2 regions of the Flexivirga sp. genome follow, and region 1 is predicted to be linked to the other one. Evidence: predicted binding sites of a transcription regulator. Region 1 holds the regulator's gene; the other holds the start of a gene.

Region 1 (7,533 bases):
GGCCGCGTTCGCCGGCGACAACTCGGCCACCAGCCGGGTCATCCCGGTCGGTGTCGTCGACCACGACAGCGTCTCGGTGTCTTCGAGCTTCTCGTCGTCGTCGGAGAGCTTGTCCGGGGCGTAGCGGGCCAGGATCTCCCGTGTCAGCCGGGTCAGACCGGCACACCCCAGCGAAGAGTCCACCTGCAGGAACCAGCCCAGCACCTCGTCACGGTCGGCGGTCGGGATCACCGGCCCCACCTTGTCCGCCTGCGTCAGGGCGGTCCGTGCCGATTCGACCGAGCACGACCCGTCTCGAAGAGCCTGGCCGATGACAGTGTTCTTCCGCGCCCGGCACGCGTCCGCGACAGCGGCCATCGTCCGCACCGTCTTCGGCTCGACCGGGACATCGACGACATGAGCGCCCAACCATTGGGCCGTGGTGGCCGCGTCCGACCGGTCGACCGCGCCCCGTTCGGCCGCGTCTGCGGCCACCAGGGTGACCAGCTGCGCGGACCGGCCCTGCAGCCGCAACAGGGCCGTCACCAGGTCGCCCTCCTCGTCCTCACCGAGCTGGTGCACCGCACCGGGAACCTCGTCCAAAACTTCCGCGGCCGCTTGCAGCACGGAGAGCACTTCCGGGCCACGCCCCGGCTGCGCGACCAAGGCAGCATCCACCACTGAATCATTGATGCTCATGGCATGAATCCCCCTGACCTGCCTGTGTTTTCGTCTACCCACAGGATACCGGAGTACACTGACAACGGCTAGCATTTCATCGAACACATTTCTGATTAACTGGTTGACTGTCTGCCGGGCGTCCGCAGTCGCCAGGCTCCGATGGGGGCGTGGTCTCGATACGCCTCCCTCGCTCCGCTCCTCCGGCACTCGACCGACGCACGTTTCCGCACGTGCCCTTCGAGACGCTCGCTCGTCCCTCACGAACTCCTCAGGGCGCGAGCTCGGCCACACAGCTTCTGGCGGATTCGGGCGCTGATCTCGATACGCTCCTCCGCTTCGCTCCCCCGCTACTCGATCGACGCTGTGCCGCTTCGCCCGCTACTCGATCGGCTTCGTTCGTCGGCCTGCCGCCAGCCACATCGCGAGCAGCCAGACGCCGGCACCGACGACGAAGCACCACGCCATACGACAGGTGGCGCCGGGTGCAGTGACGGAGCCGGCGATCGCACCGAACAACGCCACCCCGAACGACGTTCCGGTTTGCCGGGCGGCGTTGTTCAGGCCGCCCACCACCCCCGCTGCGCTCGGCGCTGCTGCCACCGACGTCGCGACCAGCGGCATCACCAGCATGCCGAGCGCCACGCCCGCGAGCAGCATCCCGGGGACCAGGGGCAGCAGCGCGTGCGGTGCGCGCCATACCGCGAGCGCCAGCGACAGTTCGCCGAGCACGCCGACGACGAACCCGGCGCGGATCAGCCGAACGGGACGGATCCGCACCATCCGCCGGCGCGCCAGCAACGGCACGAGTGTCAGCGGCGCGAACATCGGCAATGTCGCCAGGCCGGCGGAGAAGGCGTCCCTGCCTTGCACCGTCTGGAGCAGGAAGGCCAGCACCAGCAGGGAACCGTTCCCGACGAGGTTCATCCCGAGCGATCCGGCAGACGCCCGCAGCAACTCGCGGTTGCGCCACAGCTCACGCGGCACCATCGGCGCCGCGGCGCGTCGCTGCCCGACCACGAACGCCGTTCCGCTTGCGCCGGCCGCCGCCACGAGGAGCAATCCGACCGGACTGGTCCCTGCGCGGCCGAGTTCGATGAGTCCGGCGATCGCGCATCCCAGGCTCGCGGTCGAGGTCACCGCGCCGAACCGGTCGAGCGGCCGCTGCTGGGTCCGGCCGCGCGGCAACGTGACCGCACCCACCGTTGCCGCGACCACGACGGGCGCATTGATCAGGAAGATCAGGCGCCAACTGCCGACGCCGATGAGCGCGCCACCGACCAGCGGCCCGAGCGCGACCGCCGAGCCCGAGACACCGGACCACACGGCGATCGCCCGAGCCCGTTCGTCCGGGTGCTCCCAGATCGCGGTGATGAGCGACAGACTGGCCGGCAACATCGCCGCTGCACCAACGCCCTGCACCACCCGGCCGGTCACCAGCACCGGGAGCGTCGATGCCGCCGCACATCCGATCGAGCCCATGCCGAAAGCCACCAGCCCCACGACGAACGCACGACGCGCGCCCCACCGATCGGCGCCGGTTCCCGCAGTCAGCAACAACGCCGCGAGCGGCACCGTGTAGCCGTCGACCACCGCCTGCGCGCCGGCCGTGCCGCCGCCCATGCCCCGCTCGATGCTGGGCAGCGCGACGTTGACGATCGACACGTCGAGCAACACCAGGAACATCGCCGAGCACAGGATGAGCAGGCTGCGGCCACGCCCGCCCTGCGCCGTGCCGGCCGGTGCGGATTCCGTTGTCGTCATACGCACCAGCCTGCGGCCGTGAACCTTCGGCGCTCACCGAACCGTAGAGCGGACGCTTCGGTGGCCGGCGAAACGTCCGGCGGCCAGAATGGCGACATGACCGGGAAGCAGCAGCGGGACGTCGCGGACGTGGCCGCGGTCTTCGCCGACCGTGCTCGGGCACGGATGATCGGCGCACTGATCGACGGGCGGCGCCTGCCCGCGTCGCGCCTGGCGACGGAGGCCGGGGTCAGCGCCGCGACCACCAGCGGTCACCTGCGGCGGATGCTCGATGCCGGGATCGTCCAGGTGGAGGTGAGTGGTCGGCACCGCTTCTACTATCTGGCCGACGCGCAAGTGGCCGCCGCTTATGAGGCGTTGATCGCGATGACCCCGCTGCCCCCGATCACCTCGCTGCGGACGGGCACCCGGATGGCACGGCTGCGCACGGCGCGCACCTGTTACGACCACTTCGCCGGCCGGCTCGGTGTCGCGATCACCGCCGCCCTGATCGACACGGGTGTGCTGCACGCCCTCGACGCACACGCCGACACCCGCCGCCGGGTCGGCGACCGCCTGTCGGCACCGGTCCCGGCCGATCGCTTCGAGCTCGGGCCCGGAGCGCAGGACCACCTGGCGTCCTGGGGCGTGGATCTCGCGGCGGTCGAGGCCCTGAACCGGCCGACGCTGCGCTTCTGCCTGGACTGGACGGAGCAGCGCGAGCACCTGGCCGGCGCGCTCGGTGCGGCCATCCTGTCCGCCGCGCGGGACCGTGCCTGGGTCTGCGACGGTCCGCGCCCGCGCGAACTCGCGCTGACCTCGGCCGGCGCGGCCGGCTTCGCGCGGCTGGCGCCGGCGATCTCGCAGGAGTTGGCCGGCTGATCACCAGCGGCTGCGGGCCAACAGGACCGCGAGCGCTGTCGGGCCGGCGTTGGACGCACGCAGCACCGTCGGCCCGAGGCGTATGGCGCGAGCGCCGACCGCCTCGAACGCCGTCAGTTCGTCGGGGCTGATCCCGCCCTCAGGCCCGACCACGACGACGACTTCTCCTGCAGGCACGTCGAATTCGCCGATCGCGACGTCCGCCTCCTCGTGGAGTATGACGACGGCGTCGGCATCCTGCAGGCGTGCCGGTGCGCTCCGGCTGGTCACCAGCGGCTCGACGTCCGGCACGGTCGGGCGGCGTGACTGTTTGCTGGCCGAGACGACCAGTGATTCCCATTTCGCGTGCGCCTTGTCCGCTTTGGCGCCGCGCCACTGAACGATGCTGCGATCGGCCTGCCACGGGATGACCGCGTCCACGCCGAGCTCGGTCGAAGCCTCGACGGCTTGCTCGTCACGGCCACCCTTGGCCAGCGCCTGCATGAGCACGAAACGGGTTGCCGGACGGTGGGATTCGCGAAGAGTCGCGATCTGCACGGTCAAGCCGTTCCGGGCTGCGGCGACGATCGGGCCCTCGGCGACCCGGCCCGATCCGTCCGCCACCTGCACGGTCTCGCCGACCGCCAGGCGGCTGACCACCACGGCGTGCCGTGCCTCGTCACCGCTGACCGTGACGGTGCCGCCGACGGCGGCTGCATGCAGCGCACCGACGGTCGCGAAGAAGAGGCGTGCGGTCACCGGCGGCTACTTGGCCTGGAAGGCGTCCCGCAGTTTGCCGAACAGCCCCTTCTCGACCCGGCCGAAGCGCGCCTCCGGGCGCTCCTCGCCACGCTCCTTGGCCAGCAGCCGCAACAGCTCCTCCTGCTGCGGGTCGAGTTTGGTGGGCACCCGCACATTGGCGTGGACCAGCAGGTCCCCGCGGACCTGCGAGCGCAGGTGCGTCACCCCGAGACCGCGCAGCGTGATGACGTCACCCGGCTGGGTGCCCTGCGGGATCTCGACATCACGCTCGCCGTCGAAGGTGTCCAGCGGCAGCGCGGTGCCGAGCGCTGCAGCGGTCATCGGCAGTTCGACCGAACAGTGCAGGTCGTCGCCGCGTCGCTGGAAGGTCGGGTGCTTGCGCACCCGCACCTCGACGTAGAGGTCACCCGCTGGGCCGCCGGCGGAGCCGACCTCGCCCTCACCGGTCAACTGGATGCGGGTGCCGGTGTCGACGCCGGCCGGCACCTTGACGGTGATGGTCCGCCGGTCACGCACCCGGCCCTCGCCGGAGCAATTGAAGCAGGGGTCGTCGATGATCTCGCCGTAACCGCGGCACGCCTGGCAGGGCCGGGTGGTCATCACCTGGCCGAGGAAGGACCGCTGCACCTCCTGCACCTGGCCGCTGCCATGGCAGATGTCGCAGGTGTGCTTGCCGGTGCCCGGCCGCGCCCCGTCACCGTGGCACACCGAGCAGGTGACCGCCGTGTCGAAGGTCAACTCCTCCGCACCACCGAAAACCGCTGTGCCCAGGTCGATCTCGACCGCGATGAGAGCATCCTGGCCGCGCTGCGTGCGCGAACGCGGGCCGCCTTGGGCGGCGCCGGAACCGCCGAAGAACGCGTCCATGATGTCGGAGAACGAGAAGCCCTGGCCGTAGCCCGCGCCGCCACCGGCCGTCGCGTAGGGATCGTTGCCCATGTCGTAGGCACGCCGCTTCTCGGCGTCGCCGAGGACGTCATACGCCTGCGCGACCTTCTTGAACTGATCGGAAGCCTCCTCGGACGGGTTGACGTCCGGGTGCAGCTTGCGGGCCAGTTTGCGGTAGGCCCGCTTGATCTCTTCCGGACTCGCGTTCTGCGCGACGCCCAGGTCGCCGTAGTAGTCGTTCACGAAGCTCCTTCGAGCTGTTGGTGCGGTTCGAGGTCAGTTTTCCAGGATGTCGGCGACGTAGCGTGCGACCGCACGCACCGCCGCCATGGTCGAGGGATAGTCCATGCGGGTCGGACCGAGGACGCCCAGGCTCGCCAGGCTTCCCGCGTCATATGCCGTGGTCACGATCGACGTGCCGGTGAGGCCGCTGATGGCGTTCTCGGTGCCGATGCGGACCGCCACGCCCTCGGTCGGCTCGATGCCCTCCTGCGTCAACAACCGCAGCAGTACGACGTGTTCCTCCAGGGCGTCCAGCAGCGGCCCGAGGGAGAGCGCGAAGTCGCTGGAGCGCACCAGGTTGGCGGTGCCACCCAGCACGACGCGGTCCTCGCGCTCCTCCGCCAGAGCGGCGGCCACCGCTTCGACCACGGTCACGCGGGCATCCGACGAGTCCTCGGCCAGACCTGCGGCCCAGTCCCGCAACGCGCCGGCCGCCACCGCGCGACGCAGGCCGGCGCTTCTGTCGTTGAGGCCGGCCCGCAACTGATGGATCAGCTCGTCGGATTCCGCCTCGGTCATCGTCCGGCCCAGGTCGATGACGCGCTGCTCGACCTGACCGGTCGACAGGATCACGATGAGGCTGAGGCGGTCCGCCGAGCGCGGCACCAGCTCCACGTGCCGGACCTTGGCGGCATTCAACGAGGGGTACTGCACCACTGCCGCCTGCCCGGTCAGTGACGACAGCAGCCGCACGGTGCGCGAGATCACGTCGTCCAGATCCACCGACCGCACCAGGAACGCCTCGATGGCATTGCGTTCGGCCCGGGAGAGCGGCTTGATCTGGCTGAGCTTGTCGACATACAGCCGGTAACCGGCGTCGGTGGGGATGCGGCCGGCGGAGGTGTGCGGCGCGGCGATCAGCCCGTCCTCCTCCAGCGCGGCCATGTCGTTGCGCACGGTGGCCGCACTGACCCCCAGCTGGTGACGCTCCAGCAGCGCTTTGGAACCGACCGGTTCGGAGGTCGACACGTAGTCCTGCACGATCGCTCGCAGCACCTGCAGCCTGCGCTCGTCGCTCATGACCGGTCACCTCCTCACTCGCCCGGGCCCTACGTCTGGCACTCAGGTATGTCGAGTGCCAAGTCTACTTGCCTCCCGCAAGCGAGCCGAATCCCCGACTACGCTTCCCGGCGTGACGGACAGATATGGCACCGACGTGCTCGCGGGTGACTGGCGCAAGCCGCCACGGGGACGTTCGACGCAGATTCCCGCCGAACCCGGACTGGTCGTGGAGGAGGTCCAAACCGGCTGGTGCGGTGCCGTCGTGTCGGTCGAGAAGTCCGGCGGCATGCGGGTCGTGCACCTGGAGGACCGGCACGGCCGCAGCCGCGCCTTCCCGATGGGTCCGGGTTTCCTCATCGACGGCAAACCGGTCGAGCTGGTGGCCGCCGCCTCGCGCTCGGACGCGGCCGCGCTGCAGGCAGCCCGGGACGCCGCAGCGCGCACCGCCAGCGGTTCGCGTGCGGTCACCGATGCGACGGCGCGGGTCGCGCGCGGGTCGCGCATCTTCGTCGAGGGCAAGCACGACGCCGAGCTCGTGGAGAAGGTCTGGGGCGCGGACCTTCGCATCGAAGGCGTCGTGGTCGAGATGCTGAACGGCGTCGACGACCTGCGCGCGGTCATCCGCGAGTTCGGCCCGACCCCCGAGCGCCGGATGGGCGTCCTGGTGGATCACCTGGTCCCGGGTACCAAGGAGGCCCGGATCGTGGCCGACGCCCTCGCCATACCCGAGGCACGCCAGGATGTCCTGGTGCTCGGCCACCCGTATGTCGACGTGTGGCAGTCCGTGCGTCCGGAGCGGCTCGGCTGGAAGCAGTGGCCCGTCATACCGCGCGGGACCTCCTGGAAGCACGGCGTCCTGGCCGAACTCGGCTGGCCGCACGCGAGCCAGGCCGATGTCGCGAACGGCTGGAAGCGCATCCTCGGCACGGTCCGCAGCTACACCGATCTGCAGCCCGAGCTGCTCGGTCGGGTCGAGGAACTCATCGACTTCGTCACGGCCGTTGCATGAGAGCCGGCGGATGAAGCTCGAGGCGGAGCTCGTCGCCGTCGTACTGGCCGTCGACGCCGGCCGGCCCTGGGTCCTCGCGACCGGTGAACCACCCGCGTTGCCGGCCGGACCGTTGACCGCGGGACAGGACTCGTTGCAGGCCGGAGTTCGCAAGTTCGCCCGCGGCCGCAGCGGATTCGATCTGGGGTATGTCGAGCAGCTCTACACGTTCGCCGACCTCGGCCGGTCCAGCGACGACCGGCGCACGGTCTCGATCTCCTATCTGGGACTCACCCGTGCGTCGATCGCGGGCAGCGTGCGCCCGACCGATTGGTCACCGCTGTACGACC
Region 2 (7,533 bases), on a different contig from region 1:
GCGCCTGCAGATCCAGCCCGGGCACGTCCGTGCTGCGGTCGCTCATCAGATCCCACCGGCGAGCAGGACGCCTCCGTCGACGGTGAGCGTCTGCCCGGTCATCCAGCCGGCGTCGTCGGAGAGCAGGAAGGCGACCACACCGCCGATGTCGTCCGGGACGCCGAGTCGCTTCAGGGCGTATGGCGCGGCGACCTTCTCCTCACGTCCTTCGTAGAGGGCCTTGGCGAAGTCGGTCTTGACGATGGCCGGCGCCACCGCGTTGACCCGGATGCCCGGGCCGAGTTCGAGCGCGAGTTCCTCGGTGAGGTGGATGAGCGCCGCCTTGCTGACGCCGTACATCGCGATGCCTGGAGCGGGCCGTTGCCCGGCGATGGAGGCGACATTGACGATGGCGCCGCCGTGCGCGCCCTGCCACGCCGCGCGGATCTTCTGCACCCAGGACAACGCGGCGATCACGTTGACGTCCATGATCTTTCGCGCGACGCCGGGGTCGATGTCCATCAGCGGACCGTAGGCCGGGTTGATGCCGGTGTTGTTGACCAGCAGGTCGGCGCTGCCGAAGTGTTCGAGTGCCGTGGCGATCACCTCGTCCTGGTGGTCGGTGTCGTCGGCGCGCCCGGCGACATACCGAGCGCGGTCGCCCAGCGAGGTCGTCGCCGCGGCGAGCGTCTCCTCCGTGCGGGCGGTGATCACCACGTTCGCACCCTCGAGGACGAGCCGCTGCGCGATGGCGAGGCCGATGCCGCGGCTGGCTCCGGTCACGATGGCGGTCTTGCCGGCGATGCCGTTCATCTGCTGCTGACTCCTCGGATCGGGTGACCTGCGGCACTACAGTAAGTGCTAAGCAAGCGCTTAGTCACTGACTCATTCTGAGCGAGCCCCTGGGAGGCAGCATGCCCGGTCCCTTGGACGGAGTACGGGTGGTGGAGCTGGCGGCGATCGGGCCGGCGCCGTTCGCCGGCATGCTGTTGGCCGACCTCGGTGCCGACGTGATCAACGTCGGCCGCCTCGACAACGGGGGAGGTATGCCGGCCGCGGCGCACCGGGTGCTGCTGCGCGGGCGCCGCTTCGTGCACTTGAACCTGCGGCATCCGGCCGGTGTCGAAGTGGTGCAGGACCTGGCACGCACTGCCGACGTGTTCACCGAGGGCTTCCGTCCTGGCGTGGCCGAACGCCTCGGCGTCGGGCCCGACGACCTGCTCGGCGTCAATCCGCGACTGGTCTATGGCCGGATGACCGGGTGGGGGCAGGACGGCCCGCGTGCCGACGAGGCCGGGCACGACCTGGGCTACCTGGCCCTGTCCGGCGCGCTGGCACCCTGTGTCGGCGACGGTGGACGCCCGGTCGCTCCGCTGAACATGCTCGGCGACTTCGGTGGCGGCGGCATGCTGCTGGCCGTCGGGGTGCTCAGCGCGCTCCATGCGGCACAGCAGACGGGGGAGGGGCAGGTCGTCGACGCGTCGATCCTGGACGGGGCGGCGCTGCTGACCGCGATGCACCAGTCCCTGCTGGCCTCGGGGATGTGGCAGCAGCCGCCCGGTGGCAACCTCTTCGACGGCGGCGCGCCGTTCTACCGGGTCTATCGGACGGCCGACGACAAATGGCTGTCGGTGAGCGCGGTGGAGCCGAAGTTCTACGCGCAGCTGCTGGACGGCCTGGGGCTCGATGAGGATGTTGCGGGGCAGTACGACCCAGCGCACTGGCCGGAGCTGCGCGTCACCATCGCCACCCGGATCGCGGCGCGCACGCGCGAGGAGTGGGTCGAGGCCTTCGCCGGCCGCGACGCCTGCGTGGTGCCGGTGCTCGAGCCGGACGAGGCCGCGGCCGATCCGCACCTCATCGCGCGGGAGGTGTATTTCGACCGTGGCGGCATACGACATCCGGCGCCTGCGCCGCGGTTCAGTGCGACGCCGACGGAGCTGCCCGAGGAGTCACCGGACGACCAGACCGCGGAGGTGCTGGGCGAATTCGGCTACACGCATTCCGACCTGCGGCGGCTGGCCGGCGCCGGAGTGATCGGGCCGCTCCGGCCGTGACGACGTGCTGCCTGCCGGCCCGGGCGGCGCCGTGCTGCCGGTGCGGCGTGCGTTTGCACTCTCCCTGCGAGAGTGCCAATAATGGGCCTTAGCACTCTCCTGGTGAGAGTGATAGTTCGGATGTATGGCGAGGGTCGGCCTCGCGGGGCTCGGACAGTCCCGAGGGCATGGCTCGTCCGTCGCGGGCGCCATACGACTGACTCCGCAACAACACGTGAGGATTGGACTGCACATGGCCAAGACCATTGCATTCGACGAGGAGGCCCGGCGCGGGCTCGAGCGGGGTATGAACACCCTCGCCGACGCCGTCAAGGTCACCCTCGGCCCGAAGGGCCGCAACGTCGTCCTGGAGAAGAAGTGGGGCGCCCCCACGATCACCAACGACGGTGTGAGCATCGCCAAGGAGATCGAGCTCGACGAGCCGTACGAGAAGATCGGCGCCGAGCTCGTCAAGGAAGTCGCCAAGAAGACCGACGACGTGGCCGGTGACGGCACCACCACGGCGACCGTGCTCGCCCAGGCCATGGTGAAGGAGGGCCTGCGCAACGTTGCCGCCGGTGCCAACCCGATGGCCCTCAAGCGCGGCATCGAGGCCGCCGTGGGCGCCGTGTCCGAGGAGCTGACCAAGGCGTCCAAGGAGATCGACACCAAGGAGCAGATCGCCGCGGTCGCCGGCATCTCCGCCGGTGGCGACGCATCGGTCGGCGAGCTCATCGCCGAGGCGATGGACAAGGTCGGCAAGGAAGGTGTCATCACCGTCGAGGAGAGCAACACCTTCGGCCTGGAGCTGGAGCTCACCGAGGGCATGCGCTTCGACAAGGGCTACATCTCCGGTTACTTCGTGACCGACACCGAGCGGATGGAGACGGTCCTGGAGGACCCCTACATCCTCATCGTCAACTCCAAGATCGGCAGCATCAAGGACCTCCTGCCGCTGCTGGAGAAGGTCATGCAGTCCGGCAAGCCGCTGGTCATCATCGCCGAGGACGTCGAGGGCGAGGCCCTGTCGACCCTGGTGGTCAACAAGATCCGTGGCACCTTCAAGTCCGTCGCGCTCAAGGCGCCGGGCTTCGGTGACCGCCGCAAGGCCATGCTCGGCGACATCGCGATCCTGACCGGCGGTCAGGTCATCTCCGAGGAGGTCGGCCTCAAGCTCGACACCGCGGAGCTGGACCTGCTGGGCAAGGCGCGCAAGGTCGTCGTCACCAAGGACGAGACGACCATCGTCGAGGGTGCGGGCGACGCCGACCAGATCGCCGGCCGCGTCAACCAGATCCGCGCCGAGATCGAGAACTCCGACTCCGACTACGACCGTGAGAAGCTGCAGGAGCGCCTGGCCAAGCTGGCCGGCGGTGTTGCGGTCATCAAGGTCGGCGCCGCCACCGAGGTCGAGCTCAAGGAGCGCAAGCACCGCATCGAGGACGCCGTGCGTGCGGCCAAGGCATCGGTCGAGGAGGGCATCGTCGCCGGTGGCGGCGTGGCGCTGCTGCAGGCCGCCAAGGGCGCCTTCGACTCCCTCAAGCTCGAGGGTGACGAGGCCACCGGTGCCAACATCGTGCAGGTCGCAGCCTCCGCGCCGCTGAAGCAGATCGCTGCCAACGCGGGCCTGGAGCCGGGCGTCGTCGCCGCCAAGGTGGCCACGCTGCCCGTCGGTGAGGGCCTCAATGCCGCCACCGGCGAGTACGTCGACATGCTCGAGGCCGGCATCCCGGACCCGACCAAGGTGACGCGTTCGGCGCTGCAGAACGCCGGCTCCATCGCCGCGTTGTTCCTCACCACCGAGGCGGTCATCGCCGACAAGCCGGAGAAGGCTCCGGCGATGCCGGCCGACCCGTCCGGCGGCATGGGCGACATGGGGTTCTGAGTCACCCCACGAAGTTTCTCCTCCGCTTCGCTCCCCCGAATACTTCGCGGGGACCCCGAACGAGGACAAAGACTTCATCGCAAACGGCCGTCCACCCCCGGGTGGGCGGCCGTTTCGCACCGTGGTGGTGCACAATCGTCCCTTGTGACAACGCCACAAGCGGCGCAGCCGCATCGCGCCAAGCTCTGGACGTTGACCCTCGGCGCGCTGGGTGTCGTCTTCGGCGACATCGGCACCAGCCCGCTCTACTCGCTGCAGACGATCTTCTCGCTGGACCACAACAAAGTGTCCTCCTCGCACGAGGACGTCTACGGCGTGATCTCGCTGGTCTTCTGGGCGGTCACCATCGTTGTGAGCATCAAGTACGTCGTGTTCATCCTGCGCGCCGACAACGACGGTGAGGGCGGCGACCTGGCCCTCGCAGCGCTCGCCCGGCGCGCCGTGCCGTCCGGCGGCAAACGGTTCGCGCTCGTCATGGTGCTGGGCGTCTTCTCGGCGTCCCTGTTCAGTGGCGACAGCGTGATCACGCCGGCGATCTCGGTGCTGTCCGCGGTCGAGGGGCTGGCCGTGCCGGCGCCGGGATTGCACGACGTCATCCTCCCGATCAGCGTGACGATCATCGCCGTCCTGTTCGTGGTGCAACGCTTCGGCACGTCCGTGGTCGGCAAGCTGTTCGGGCCGGTCATGGTCCTGTGGTTCGTCACCATCGGCGTGCACGGCCTGGCCAAGATCATCCCGAACCCGGCGATCATCCGGGCCCTGTCGCCGACCTATGCGCTGCAGTTCTGGTTCCAGCACCCGTTCGTCGCGTTCATCGCGATGGGTGCCGTCGTGCTGTCGATCACCGGGGCCGAGGCCCTGTATGCCGACATGGGCCACTTCGGTCGATCGCCGATCCGGCGCGCCTGGTTCTTCCTGGTCTTTCCCTGCCTGACCCTCAACTACCTGGGTCAGGGCGCGTTGATCACCGAGTCGCCCAGCGCCATACGCAACCCGTTCTTCCTGCTGGCCCCGTCGTGGGCGCAATGGCCGATGGTGATCCTGGCGACCATGGCCACGGTGATCGCCTCCCAGGCGGTGATCTCCGGAGCGTTCTCGGTGGCGCGGCAGGCCGAGCGGCTCGGCTATCTGCCACGGCTCACGGTCCTGCACACCTCACAGCACGAGAGCGGCCAGATCTACATCCCGTCGATCAACTGGTCGCTGTTCGTCGGTGTGCTGGCGCTGATGCTGACCTTCCGCACGTCCGCACACCTGGCGACGGCATACGGCCTGGCGGTGACCGGCACGCTGGTCCTGAGTTCCACGCTCTTCCTGGTCTATGCGGAGTCCGCCTGGAAATGGCCGAAGTGGCGACTGCTCCTCGTCGGCGTGCTGTTCTACTCGGTCGAGCTGACCTTCCTGGCCGCCAACCTGGCCAAGGTCATCCACGGAGGCTGGCTGCCGCTCTCGATCGCGGCAGTGGTCGCCACCACCATGTTCACCTGGCGCCGTGGCGCCTCGATCGTCTCCGACATGCGCCGCACGAAGGAAGGCCGGCTGACCGAGTTCATCGACTACCTGCGCGGCTGCGAGGTCACCCGGGTGCCCGGCGTCGCGGTCTTCCTGCACCCGGACGACGAGACGACACCGCTGGCCTTCCGGGAGAACGTGGCGTTCAACCACGTCACGCACGAGAACGTCTTCATCGTGTCGGCGATGTCGCGCAACATCCCGCACGTGGCACCGGAGGACGTGCTCACCTTCAGCAGTCTCGGTGACCCGTATGACGGCGTGGCGCACATCCAGCTCAACTTCGGTTTCCAGGACGACCAGAACGTGCCCGAGGCGCTGCGGGCCGCGCGGGAGCAGGGCATCAACCTCGACCCGGACGAGGCCTTCTACTTCCTGTCCCGGATCAGCGTGCAGCACGGATCGCTGCCCGGGCTCAGCAAGTGGCGCAAGCGGCTCTTCCTCGGTATGGCGCACAACGCCGCCAACCCGGCGGTTTACTACGGACTGCCCGAGGACCGGACCGTCGTGATGGGTGCCCAGGTCCACTTCTAGGTTTCGATACGCCGCTCGTTCCTCGCGGCTGCTCAGGGCGCTCAACCTGCAGTAGCTACTCGTTGGTAACATCGGCCGTCACCAACCTGAAGGGCGGCCCCATCCGTGGCATTCGACCGACTCCTGGCACCCATCGAGATCAGTGGCGTGCAGCTGGCCAATCGGGTCGTCATGGGCTCCATGCACACCGGTTTCGAGGACCGCAGCAAGGACTTCGGCAAGCTGGCGGCATACCTGGCCGAGCGTGCCCGCGGCGGGACCGGACTGATCGTGACCGGTGGATTCGCGCCGAACGTCGAGGGCTGGCTGCTGCCGGCCGGTTCGCTGATGGCGACCCGCCGCGCCGCCGAGAAGCACCGGGCCGTCACCGACGCCGTTCACGCCGAGGGCGGCCGGACCCTGTTGCAGGTGTTGCATTCCGGCCGTTACGGCTTCCACCCGTTGATCCGTTCGGCGAGCGGCCGGAAGTCGCCGATCACGCCGTTCCGTCCCCGTGCGCTGTCGGCCAGGGGAGTGGAGCGCACGATCGACGCGTTCGTGCGTGCGTCGCGGCTGGCCGCGCTCGCGGGGTATGACGGCGTGGAGATCATGGGCTCGGAGGGCTACCTGATCAACCAGTTCCTCGCCGCGCACACCAACGACCGCACCGACGCGTGGGGCGGCAGCGCGGAGAAGCGGATGCGTTTCCCGGTCGAGATCGTCCGCCGGGTGCGTGAGGAGGTCGGCTCGAACTTCATTGTTAACTACCGCATTTCGCTGCTGGACCTGGTCGAGCGCGGCCAGACGTGGGACGAGGTCGTCACTCTCGCCGGCAAGCTGCAGGACGCGGGCGCCTCGATGTTCGGCACGGGCATCGGCTGGCACGAGGCGCGGGTGCCCACGATTGTCACGTCGGTGCCGCGGGCAGCCTTCGTCGACTGGACCGCACGGCTGAGGCAGGCGGTCGATGTTCCGGTCGTCGCCTCCAACCGGATCAACACGCCGCAGGTCGCCGAGGGGATCCTGGCCGCCGGACAGGCCGACCTGGTGTCGATGGCACGCCCGCTGCTGGCCGATCCCGAGTTCGTACGCAAGACCCGCGAGGACCGTGCCGACGAGATCAATACCTGCATCGCCTGCAACCAGGCATGTCTGGACCACACCTTCGCGAACAAGAAGGCGAGTTGCCTGGTCAACCCGCGGGCCGGCCGGGAGACCTCGCTCGTGCTGCTCCCGGTGCCGGCCCAGCGGCGCCGCCGGATCGCCGTCGTCGGCGCAGGCCCGGCCGGCCTGGCAGCAGCGGTGTCGACCGCCGAACGCGGCCACCACGTCACGCTTTTCGAGCGCAACGACCACCTGGGCGGACAGTTCCGGCTGGCCATGCGGGTGCCGGGCAAGGAGGAGTTCGCCGAGACGCTGCGCTACTACCAGCGCCGGCTCGAGGTGCTCGGTGTCGACGCCCGCCTCGGTGCAACCGCCACCCCGGCGGAGTTGAGCGGTTTCGACGACGTCATCGTCGCGACCGGCGTGCGGCCGCGCGTGCCGCGGATCGACGGCATCGATCACCCCAGCGTCGTCATGTATGACGCGCTGCTGCGCGGTGAAGCC

Evidence for each region. The regulator HrcA, encoded in region 1, represses chaperone genes, less so after heat shock. The targets are predictions, from matches to a motif close to TTNGCACTCGNNNNNNNCGAGTGCNAA.
Region 2: groL (chaperonin GroEL) is a predicted target of HrcA. The motif match lies at 2,089-2,115, and genes of this name have one in related genera.

What each region holds. Positions count from the first base shown of each region.
Region 1 is NZ_JBQCGS010000057.1:9,066-16,598, reverse strand. It holds gene ACTHL4_RS09575 (DUF222 domain-containing protein) at 1-678, opposite strand, end outside; gene ACTHL4_RS09570 (MFS transporter) at 1,039-2,421, opposite strand; gene ACTHL4_RS09565 (ArsR/SmtB family transcription factor) at 2,518-3,282, shown strand; gene ACTHL4_RS09560 (16S rRNA (uracil(1498)-N(3))-methyltransferase) at 3,283-4,020, opposite strand; gene dnaJ (molecular chaperone DnaJ) at 4,027-5,154, opposite strand; gene hrcA (heat-inducible transcriptional repressor HrcA) at 5,188-6,213, opposite strand; gene ACTHL4_RS09545 (DUF3097 domain-containing protein) at 6,326-7,204, shown strand; gene ACTHL4_RS09540 (NUDIX hydrolase) at 7,215-7,533, shown strand, end outside.
Region 2 is NZ_JBQCGS010000068.1:12,838-20,370, forward strand. It holds gene ACTHL4_RS11305 (phosphotransferase family protein) at 1-46, opposite strand, end outside; gene ACTHL4_RS11310 (SDR family oxidoreductase) at 46-792, opposite strand; gene ACTHL4_RS11315 (CaiB/BaiF CoA transferase family protein) at 894-2,036, shown strand; gene groL (chaperonin GroEL) at 2,269-3,900, shown strand; gene ACTHL4_RS11325 (potassium transporter Kup) at 4,045-5,946, shown strand; gene ACTHL4_RS11330 (NADPH-dependent 2,4-dienoyl-CoA reductase) at 6,052-7,533, shown strand, end outside.